2 regions of the Streptomyces sp. NPDC001493 genome follow, and region 1 is predicted to be linked to the other one. Evidence: riboswitches for the same ligand, from Rfam matches in the RefSeq annotation. Region 1 holds a riboswitch; the other holds the start of a gene.

Region 1 (4,551 bases):
AACTGCGCCTTCTCGCGGATCGACGGGATCTCCTCCACCGCGTCGAACGCGGCGGCACGGTCGTCCGGGTCGGGCAGGTAGGTGTCGAGCAGCGTCAGATAGAACTGGACGTGCACGGCCTCCTCGAACAGCTGCCGCGACAGGTACAGCCGCGCCTCGGGGGAGTTGATGTGCTTGTACAGCGTCAGCACGAGGTTGTTGGAGACGATCGAGTCGCCCGTGGCGAAGAACGCCACCAGCCGGCCGATCATGTGCTGCTCGCCCGGGGTGAGCTTGGCGAGGTCGGCCACGTCGGAGTGGAGGTCGACCTCCTCCACGGTCCAGGTGTTCTTGATCGCGTCCCGGTAGCGCTCGTAGAAGTCCGGGTAGCGCATGGGACGCAGGGTCAGTTCGAAGCCCGGGTCGAGCAGGTTCTTCGCGGCGGTGGGGTCGGTGGTGCTCATTACTGGCAGGCCTCGCAGGACTCGGGGTTTTCCAGGGAGCAGGCGAGGGCCTCCGCGTCGGAGTACGCCTGCTGCACGGGGACGGTGGCGGGCGCGGGGGCGGCGGCCTTCGCGGTGCCGGAGGCGGCACGCGCGATCCGGGTCGCCGGGCGCGAACGCAGGTAGTACGTCGTCTTCAGCCCCTGCTTCCAGGCGTACGCGTACATCGAGGAGAGCTTCCCGATGGTCGGCGTCTCCAGGAACAGGTTCAGCGACTGGCTCTGGTCGAGGTACGGCGTACGGGCCGCCGCCATGTCGATCAGGCCGCGCTGCGGGATCTCCCACGCCGTGCGGTACAGCGCGCGCACGTCCGCCGGGATCCAGCTGAAGCCCTGCACGGAGCCGCTCGCGTCGCGCAGCGCCTCACGGGTCCGCGCGTCCCACACGCCGAGCCGCTTCAGCTCGTCCACCAGGTACGCGTTGACCTGGAGGAACTCACCGCTGAGCGTCTCGCGCTTGAAGAGGTTGGAGACCTGCGGCTCGATGCACTCGTACACCCCGGCGATCGAGGCGATGGTGGCGGTCGGCGCGATGGCGAGCAGCAGGGAGTTGCGCATCCCGGTCTTCGCGATCCGGGCGCGCAGCGCCTCCCACCGTTCCGGCCAGGCCGGCGCCGTGTCGTAGTGGTCCGGGTGCAGCACCCCGCGCGCGGCACGGGTCTCGCTCCACGCGGGCAGCGGCCCGGACTTCTCGGCGAGGTCGCAGGAGGCCTCGTACGCGGCGAGCATGATCCGCTCCGAGATGCGGGTGGAGAGCTCACGGGCCTCGGCGGAGTCGAACGGCAGCCGCAGCTGGAAGAAGACGTCCTGGAGGCCCATCGCGCCCAGACCCACCGGCCGCCAGCGGGCGTTGGAGCGGCCGGACTGCTCGGTCGGGTAGAAGTTGATGTCGACGACCCGGTCCAGGAAGGTCACGGCGGTCCGCACGGTGGCGTCCAGCCGCTCCCAGTCGATCGTCCCGTCCGCCACGAAGGCGCCCAGGTTGACCGAGCCGAGGTTGCAGACGGCGGTCTCGCCGTCCTCGGTGACCTCCAGGATCTCCGTGCAGAGGTTCGAGGAGTGCACGACCCGGCCCGGCTCGGCGGTCTGGTTCGCGGTGCGGTTGGACGCGTCCTTGAACGTCATCCAGCCCTGGCCGGTCTGCGCCAGGGTGCGCATCATCCGGCCGTACAGCTCGCGTGCGGGGATCGTCCGGCGGGCCAGGCCCTTCGCCTCGGCGGCCCGGTAGGCGGCGTCGAACTCGTCGCCCCACAGGTCGACCAGCTCGGGGACGTCGGCGGGCGAGAAGAGCGACCAGGCGGAGTCGGCGTCGACCCGGCGCATGAACTCGTCGGGGATCCAGTGCGCCAGGTTCAGGTTGTGCGTACGCCGCTGGTCCTCACCGGTGTTGTCGCGCAGCTCCAGGAACTCCTCGATGTCCGCGTGCCAGGTCTCCAGGTAGACCGCGGCCGCGCCCTTGCGCCGGCCGCCCTGGTTGACGGCCGCGACGGAGGCGTCCAGCGTCTTCATGAACGGCACGATGCCGTTGGAGAGCCCGTTGGTGCCCCGGATCAGCGAACCGCGCGAGCGGATGCGGGAGAACGACAGACCGATGCCGCCCGCGTGCTTCGAGAGCCGCGCCACCTCGTGGTAGCGGCCGTAGATCGAGTCCAGCTCGTCCAGCGGGGAGTCCAGCAGGTAGCAGGAGGACATCTGCGGGTGGCGGGTGCCCGAGTTGAAGAGCGTGGGGGAGGAGGGCAGGTAGTCCAGCCGGCTCATCAGCCCGTAGAGCGCCGCGACCTCGTCCACCGCCCGCGCGGAGTCGTCCTCGGCGAGCCCGGCCGCGACCCGCAGCATGAAGTGCTGCGGGATCTCCACCACCTGGCGGGTGATCGGGTGGCGCAGCAGGTAGCGGCTGTAGAGGGTGCGCAGCCCGAAGTAGCCGAACCGGTCGTCGGCGCCGTCCGTCAGGGCTTCCTCGACCAGCGCGTCCAGCCGCTCGGCGTGCAGCGCCACGAACGCGGCCGTACGGTCCGCGATCAGGCCCTCGCGGTGGCCGACGGCGACCGACGCGGAGAACGACACCGCGCCCTCACCGGCCGCCTCGGCGGCGATGGTGCGGGTGAGCAGCCGCGCGGCGAGCCGCGAGTAGGCGGGGTCCTCCGCGATCAGGCCGGCGGCCGACTCGGTGGCCAGGGTCAGCAGCTCCGCCTCGTCGGCGTGCGCGCTGCGGCCCCGCAGCGCGGCGGCGGCGACCCTCCCCGGGTCGGTGTCCGGCAGGTCCGCGGTGAGGGCGGTCAGGGTGCGCAGCAGCGCGGCCCCGGGGCCGTCGACGGGCTCGGTGGCTGCGGTGGCTGCGGGCACGGACGCCGGATCGGCGGGCGCGATGGTCACGGTGGTGCTCTCCCTCGCTCGGCTCTGGACCGGCGGGGGGAGGCGAGGGCCGCGGGGCGCGCCACCTGGAGACGGGCAGCACCGCACACGGCGTCCACCGGCCCAACCGCGAGGCCCGGACGTACGGGCGTCCGGTTCGGGTGAGCCGGACGCGCTGTCGGCAGGTAGCCGGACTCGAAGGTGCGCGAAACGCGCGGTTCATACCGTTGCGGGACAGTTCCGGATTCGCACCGGATTCCCCTGCGACGACAGCGAGACGAGCATACATGTGGTGGCCGGGCAGCGAGAACGCCCCACATGTTGTGGCGGTGCGGGGCGGTGTTCCGGTACGCGGGAGGGTGCTGCGGGCCTTCCGGGGCGTGGCCGTGGCCCGTCCGGGTGGGGCGGGGAGGGTTCCGGACGGGGGTGCGACCAGGGCCGGGCTCTCTCAGCCGCCGCTGCCCAGGTCCAGCCGGTAGGTGAGCAGTGTCAGGTCCGGCACCGGCCGCCAGTCGCGTTCCGGGGTGCGTACGAAGCCGAGGCGGTGGTAGATCCGGTGTGCCCCGGCCATGGCGGGCTGGGTCGACAGGGCGAGCCCGGTGACCCCGGCGGTGGCGCGGGCCCGCGCCGCGCAGGCCCGTACGAGCGCTTCCCCGGCTCCCCGGCCGCGCCCCGCCCTGCCCACCGCCAGCATCCGGAACTCCGCCTCGTCCGGCGCCGCGACGTCGCACATGGGGCTGCCGGGCGGGGCGTAGGTGACTCCGCCGAGCACGGTGCCGGTGTCGTCCGCGGCCACCAGTACGTCCGCCACGGCGGCCCGGCCGGCCACGTCCCGCAGGCTGGCCAGATAGGGGTCGTCCTCGCCTCCGCCCAACAGCCCGTCACCGAGGTACGCGTGGGCCGTGATCTCGCCGAGGAGTGCGTACTCCCCGGGCTCGGCCCTTCTGATCGTCAGGTCCATGACCGTCATTCTGCGCGTCGTGCGGACGGGCGGACAGCCCGGCTCCGGGAACGGCTCAACCGCTCACGCCCACCTCGTTGTTCGGGGCTCCGTCGCCCTCCGGCGGGAGGTCGCCGCGCTGGATCGGCTGCGAGCCGGGGGCCTGGCCGAGGGGCGGGAGGATCCTGTCGAGCTCGGCGTCGTCCGCCAGGTGGGCCGCTTCGGCCGCCTCGCGCAGGGTGGCGCGGTCCACGCCGGGGAGTCCGGCGCTGACCGTCACGGAGACGTCCCCCTCGGTGCGGGCGTAGGCGTGGCCGAGGGAGGTCGCGCTGTACCAGCTCTCGCCCTCGCGTTCGCAGACGGTGTAGCCGGCCGAGCCGTCGGACACCGGCTTCTTGTTGCAGTCGGCGGGGGAGTAGTCGGCGCGCTCCACACCGAGTTGGATCACGTGCCCGTTCCTGTCCGTGTAGGAGCTGCCGAATCCGTCGTCACCGAGCACGCCCACCGACTGCGTCGCCAGGGTGTATCCGGCCACCTCGGTGATGTACACGTGGTCGGCCCGGGTCTGGAGGGCCGTCGCCCGCGCCTCCAGTTCGGCGTGGTCCGGTACGTCCGCGGCGGGGGACGCGCCGCCCGCGCCGGCGTGCTCGGTGCCGCAGCCGGCGAGGGTGAGGACCAGCAGGGCGGGCCAGAGGCCGCGCAACCGGGTGTGAGGTGGCATGAGCACATCCTTCCGTACGGGGCCGGCGGTCCGGGCCGGTGGCCCGGGCGTGGCGCG
Region 2 (4,551 bases), on a different contig from region 1:
CGGTGCGGATATCGGACTGTCTGGACGTCTGCGACCAGGCCAACGTCGTGGTCGTGCAGCCCTCCACCGAGGGCCGGGCCGCCGGAGCCCGGCCCGTCTGGCTGGGACTGGTCAACGACCCCGACGCGACCGAGGACATCGCCTCCTGGATACGTGCCGGAGGGCCGGGCGTGGCCCCGCGCCCGGAGATCCTCGACCTCTACACCTTCGAACCTCCCGGGCGCCGGGGCCTCCGGTAGGACCGGCCCCGGCGGAGGACGGCCGACCGGCGGGGGAGGACGCCCGCCCGCCCGCCCGGAAGCGGCCCGGGCGGCGGGAAACGGTCGGGATTCGCCCCGGCCCGCGCACGTCCGACGCGAGCCGGGCCGACGGGGCCGGGACGCCCGAGACGTCCCGGCCCCGCCGTTGCTCCCGGGCCCCGCCGTTGCTCCCCGGGTCAGGATCCGGACAGCTCGCCGCGGACCGTACGAGCGGCGGCGACCAGGTTCTCCAGGGACGACCGGGTCTCGGTCCAGCCGCGGGTCTTCAGGCCGCAGTCGGGGTTGACCCACAGCCGTTCGGCGGGAATCGCCTTCAGGCCCTCCCGCAGAAGTCCGGCGGCCTCCTCCGTGCTGGGAACACGCGGGGAGTGGATGTCGTAGACGCCCGGTCCCGCCTCGCGCGGGTAGCCGTGGGCCGCGAGTTCGCGGGCGACCTCCATGCGGGAGCGGGCCGCCTCCAGACTGATGACGTCGGCGTCGAGATCGTCGATGGCCTGGACGATGTCGCCGAACTCGGCGTAGCACATGTGCGTGTGGATCTGCGTACCCGGCCGTACGCCGCCGGTGGTGAGCCGGAAGGACTCGGTCGCCCACCCCAGGTACGCGGCCCGGTCTGCGGACCGCAGCGGAAGCGTCTCGCGCAGGGCGGGTTCGTCCACCTGGATCACCGAGGTACCGGCCGCCTCCAGATCGGCGACCTCGTCCCGCAGCGCGAGCGCGACCTGCCGGGCCGTCTCCCCGAGCGGCTGGTCGTCCCGGACGAAGGACCAGGCCAGCATCGTCACCGGCCCGGTCAGCATGCCCTTCACCGGACGGGCGGTGAGCGACTGCGCGTACGAGGTCCAGCGCACGGTCATCGGACCGGGCCGGGAGACGTCGCCCGCCAGAACCGGCGGCCGGACGCAGCGGGTGCCGTAGGACTGGACCCAGCCGTGCCGGGTCGCGAGGTAGCCGGTGAGCTGCTCGGCGAAGTACTGCACCATGTCGTTGCGTTCGGGTTCGCCGTGCACCAGCACGTCGAGCCCGGCTTTCTCCTGGAAGGAGACGACCGCGCCGATCTCGGCCCGGATCCGTTCCTCGTAACCGGCCGTGTCGACGCGGCCGGCCCGCAGGTCCGCGCGTGCCGTCCGTACCTCGTCGGTCTGCGGGAACGAGCCGATGGTCGTCGTCGGCAGCAACGGCAGCTTGAGGTGCGCGCGTTGGGCGGCGGCGCGTTCGGCGTACGGCTGGGAGCGCCGGCCGTCGGCGGCGGTGACGGCCGTGGTCCTGGCGCGTACGGCGGGGTCGCGGGTGACCGGGGAGGCGGAGCGGGAGGCGAGGTCGGCACGGTTGGCGGCGATCTCTCCGGCGATCGACGCGGTGCCCCGAACCAGGCCCTTGGCGAGGGTGACGACCTCGGCGGTCTTCTGCCGGGCGAAGGCCAGCCAGCGCAGGATCTGAGGGTCGATGTCCCGTTCGGGTGCCGTGTCGATCGGGACGTGGAGCAGGGAGCAGGACGCGGCGACGTCGACCCGGTCCGCGAGACCGAGCAGAGTGGCGAGGACGGAGAGCGACTTCTCGTAGTCGTTGATCCAGACGTTGCGGCCGTCGACGACCCCCGCGACCAGCCGTTTGCCCGGCAGCCCGCCGATGGCGGCGAGTCCGTCGAGATTGGCGGCGGCCACGCCCGTGAAGTCGAGTGCCAGCCCCTCGATCGGGGCCCTCGCCAGGACGGGAAGAGCCTCCCCGAGCCGGTCGAAGTAGGACGCCACGAGCAGCTCGGGCCGGTCGGCGAGACCGCCCAGCTCACCGTATGCGCGGGCCACGGCGTCCAGTTCGGCCGGGGTGCGGTCCTGGACGAGGGCGGGCTCGTCCAGCTGGACCCACCTGGCACCGGCGGCCCGCAGATCGGCGAGCACCTCCGCGTACACCGGAAGCAGCCGGTCCAGCAGGGTGAGCGGTTCGAAGTCCGCGGGTGCGCCGGGGGCCGGCTTGGCCAGCAGCAGGTACGTCACCGGGCCGACGAGCACCGGCCGGGCGGTGTGCCCGAGGGCGAGGGCTTCCGCCAGCTCGGAGACCTGCTTGCCGGAGTCGGCGGTGAACACGGTGTCGGGCCCGAGTTCGGGGACGAGGTAGTGGTAGTTGGTGTCGAACCACTTGGTCATCTCCAGCGGCGCGACGTCCTGGGTGCCCCGCGCCATGGCGAAGTACCCGTCGAGCGCGTCGGCGGCCACGGCCGCGCGGTGACGCCGCGGGACGGCGCCGACCATGACGCTGGTGTCCAGGACGTGGTCGTAGTACGAGAAGTCCCCGGTGGGCACCTCCTGGATACCGGCGGATGCCAGCTGCTGCCAGTTGGACCGGCGCAGCCCGGCCGCGGTCTCCCGGAGCTCGTGGGCGGTGATCCGGCCCTTCCAGTAGCCCTCGACGGCCTTCTTCAGTTCCCGGTGCGGGCCCTGGCGGGGGTAGCCGTACACGGTGGATCGTGCTGCCGCGGCTGCGGACTTCGTTGTCACGGAAATCTCCTTCGCGAGATGACTCCTGAACACCCCGGGAACGGGACGCGGACGCGAAGGAATGACGGAACCGGACGGATCCCGGTACGCCGCACGGGCGTGACGGTCCATCCGATGTGTACGCCGACCCGCCCACGAGGTCACCGGGATATCCGCACACAAATGGTCGTGTGCGGGCAACGGGCAGGTCTTCGGACTCGCGGGCGCGTCTGCTGTGCAGACTCCTACTGGCCGTCGCTTCCCAGGTCCCACCGGACCCAGTGCGTATGACGGCGGTCGTTCCCACTCACCGCTGCGGGGCAGTCCCGGATTCCCACCGGGTTCCCTCTTACGACGCGCCTGCCTGGCGGACAGGGCGAACCAGCTGCATCGCCAGGGTAGAGGGTGGAAGTCGACGCGGCGCACCTCCGTTCACATTCCGGAACGTGAGGCGGTCCGGAACGTGAGGCGGTCCGGAACGTGAGGCGGGGCCCCTGGCCGTGCGAGGGGCCGGAATGGTGCGGTTGACCGGGTGGACGGACCGCTCATATGTTTTCCGCGGAGTGATGGCACGAGGAAGCCGGTGGAATTCCAGCACGATCGCGCCACCGTGAGCTCGCCACCGGCAGATGGCGAGTCGGACACCCGAGCCCTCATCCCGCCCGCATTCGCGAGGGACGCGCCATCCCGAAGAGAGAGCCAACCGTGAGCATGCCGCCCGCGTTCCGACGGAATTCCCCACGGGACACCCCGGTCGCCGCACCGGTCCGCCGTTCCGCCACCGGGCCGGTATCCGCATGACGGATACGACGGATACGGCCACGGCGACGGCCCTGAGCGAGTCGGTCACCGTCCTGGGCCCGTTCTTCGCGCTCCGGATCCATCCGCTCGGTACCGAACCCGACGGCCCCTGGCAGCCGATGTCCCGCCCGCTGGTCGAAGCACGAGTCGCCGCGGTCGGAGACCGGCTGGCCGCGGCGGGCGGCCGGCCACCCGGCTCGGTGGAACAGCGCGTCGCGGCCTCCGTCGCGCATCTGGGGCTGGCCGCCCGGCTGATCTCCCCGGCCCTGGCCGCCGCGGTGCTGCACGACAGAGTCCTCGCCCCCGGCCTCACCGAGCTGCGATGGCAGCCCGTGATCGGCGGACCGATCCCCCTCTCGCTGCCCGACAGCGCCGTCGCCGACGGCCCGGCGGGATCCCCGGAGCACCTCGCCGACGAACTCAGCACCCGCCTGCTGGACGGCCCGCTGCGCGAACTCGCCGACATGGTGGGGGAGTTCTCCGTATCCCGGCACATCCTGTGGGGGAACACCGCCTCGGCCCTCAACGGGGCGGCGACCATGATCGCGGCCTCCCGCCCGGAACTCGCCGCCCGCACCCGCACCCTGACCTCGCTCCTCCTCGCACGCCCTCCGCTGCGCTCCACCGCGACCACGGCCGACGGCGGAGCCTTCAGGCGCCGTAGCTGCTGCCTCATCTACCGCGCCGCCCCCGACCGCAGGGGCCCCCTGTGCGGGGACTGCGCGCTGGCCCGCTGACGCCGACCCCGGCTGCTTCCCGGCCGCAGGCCGAACCGCGTGGTGCGGGGCGCGGGACGGAGCCCGTGCGGGGCGCAGGACGGAGCCCGTCCCCGTGCGGCCATGAGGCAGGGGACGGGCTCCGTCGGGCTGCCTACCGGCCGGTGCCGGTCAGCCGGATGTCGCGGGACGACGCACCGACGTAGATGTTCCTGCGGCCGGTGGTGCGGACCCAGTGGGAGCGGGCGGTGTCCCAGTACGAGAGCTGCCGCGCGGTCGCCTTGAGGGTGATACGCCGGG

What was found. A riboswitch is a leader RNA that binds a small molecule or an ion and turns the genes downstream of it on or off. The one in region 1 is predicted to bind cobalamin.
Region 2: another riboswitch for cobalamin. It lies ahead of metE (5-methyltetrahydropteroyltriglutamate--homocysteine S-methyltransferase); the one in region 1 lies ahead of ACWCWD_RS10130 (ribonucleoside-diphosphate reductase subunit alpha).

Annotation. Positions count from the first base shown of each region.
Region 1 covers NZ_JBSFHV010000005.1:143,670-148,220, forward strand. Annotated here, with positions in the region: gene ACWCWD_RS10125 (ribonucleotide-diphosphate reductase subunit beta) at 1-443, opposite strand, end outside; gene ACWCWD_RS10130 (ribonucleoside-diphosphate reductase subunit alpha) at 443-2,854, opposite strand; cobalamin riboswitch at 2,997-3,119, opposite strand; gene ACWCWD_RS10135 (GNAT family N-acetyltransferase) at 3,282-3,794, opposite strand; gene ACWCWD_RS10140 (hypothetical protein) at 3,850-4,494, opposite strand.
Region 2 covers NZ_JBSFHV010000018.1:86,258-90,808, reverse strand. Annotated here, with positions in the region: gene ACWCWD_RS24600 ((2Fe-2S) ferredoxin domain-containing protein) at 1-239, shown strand, start outside; gene metE (5-methyltetrahydropteroyltriglutamate--homocysteine S-methyltransferase) at 437-2,755, opposite strand; cobalamin riboswitch at 2,921-3,135, opposite strand; gene ACWCWD_RS24590 ((2Fe-2S)-binding protein) at 3,532-4,272, shown strand; gene ACWCWD_RS24585 (beta-glucosidase) at 4,406-4,551, opposite strand, start outside.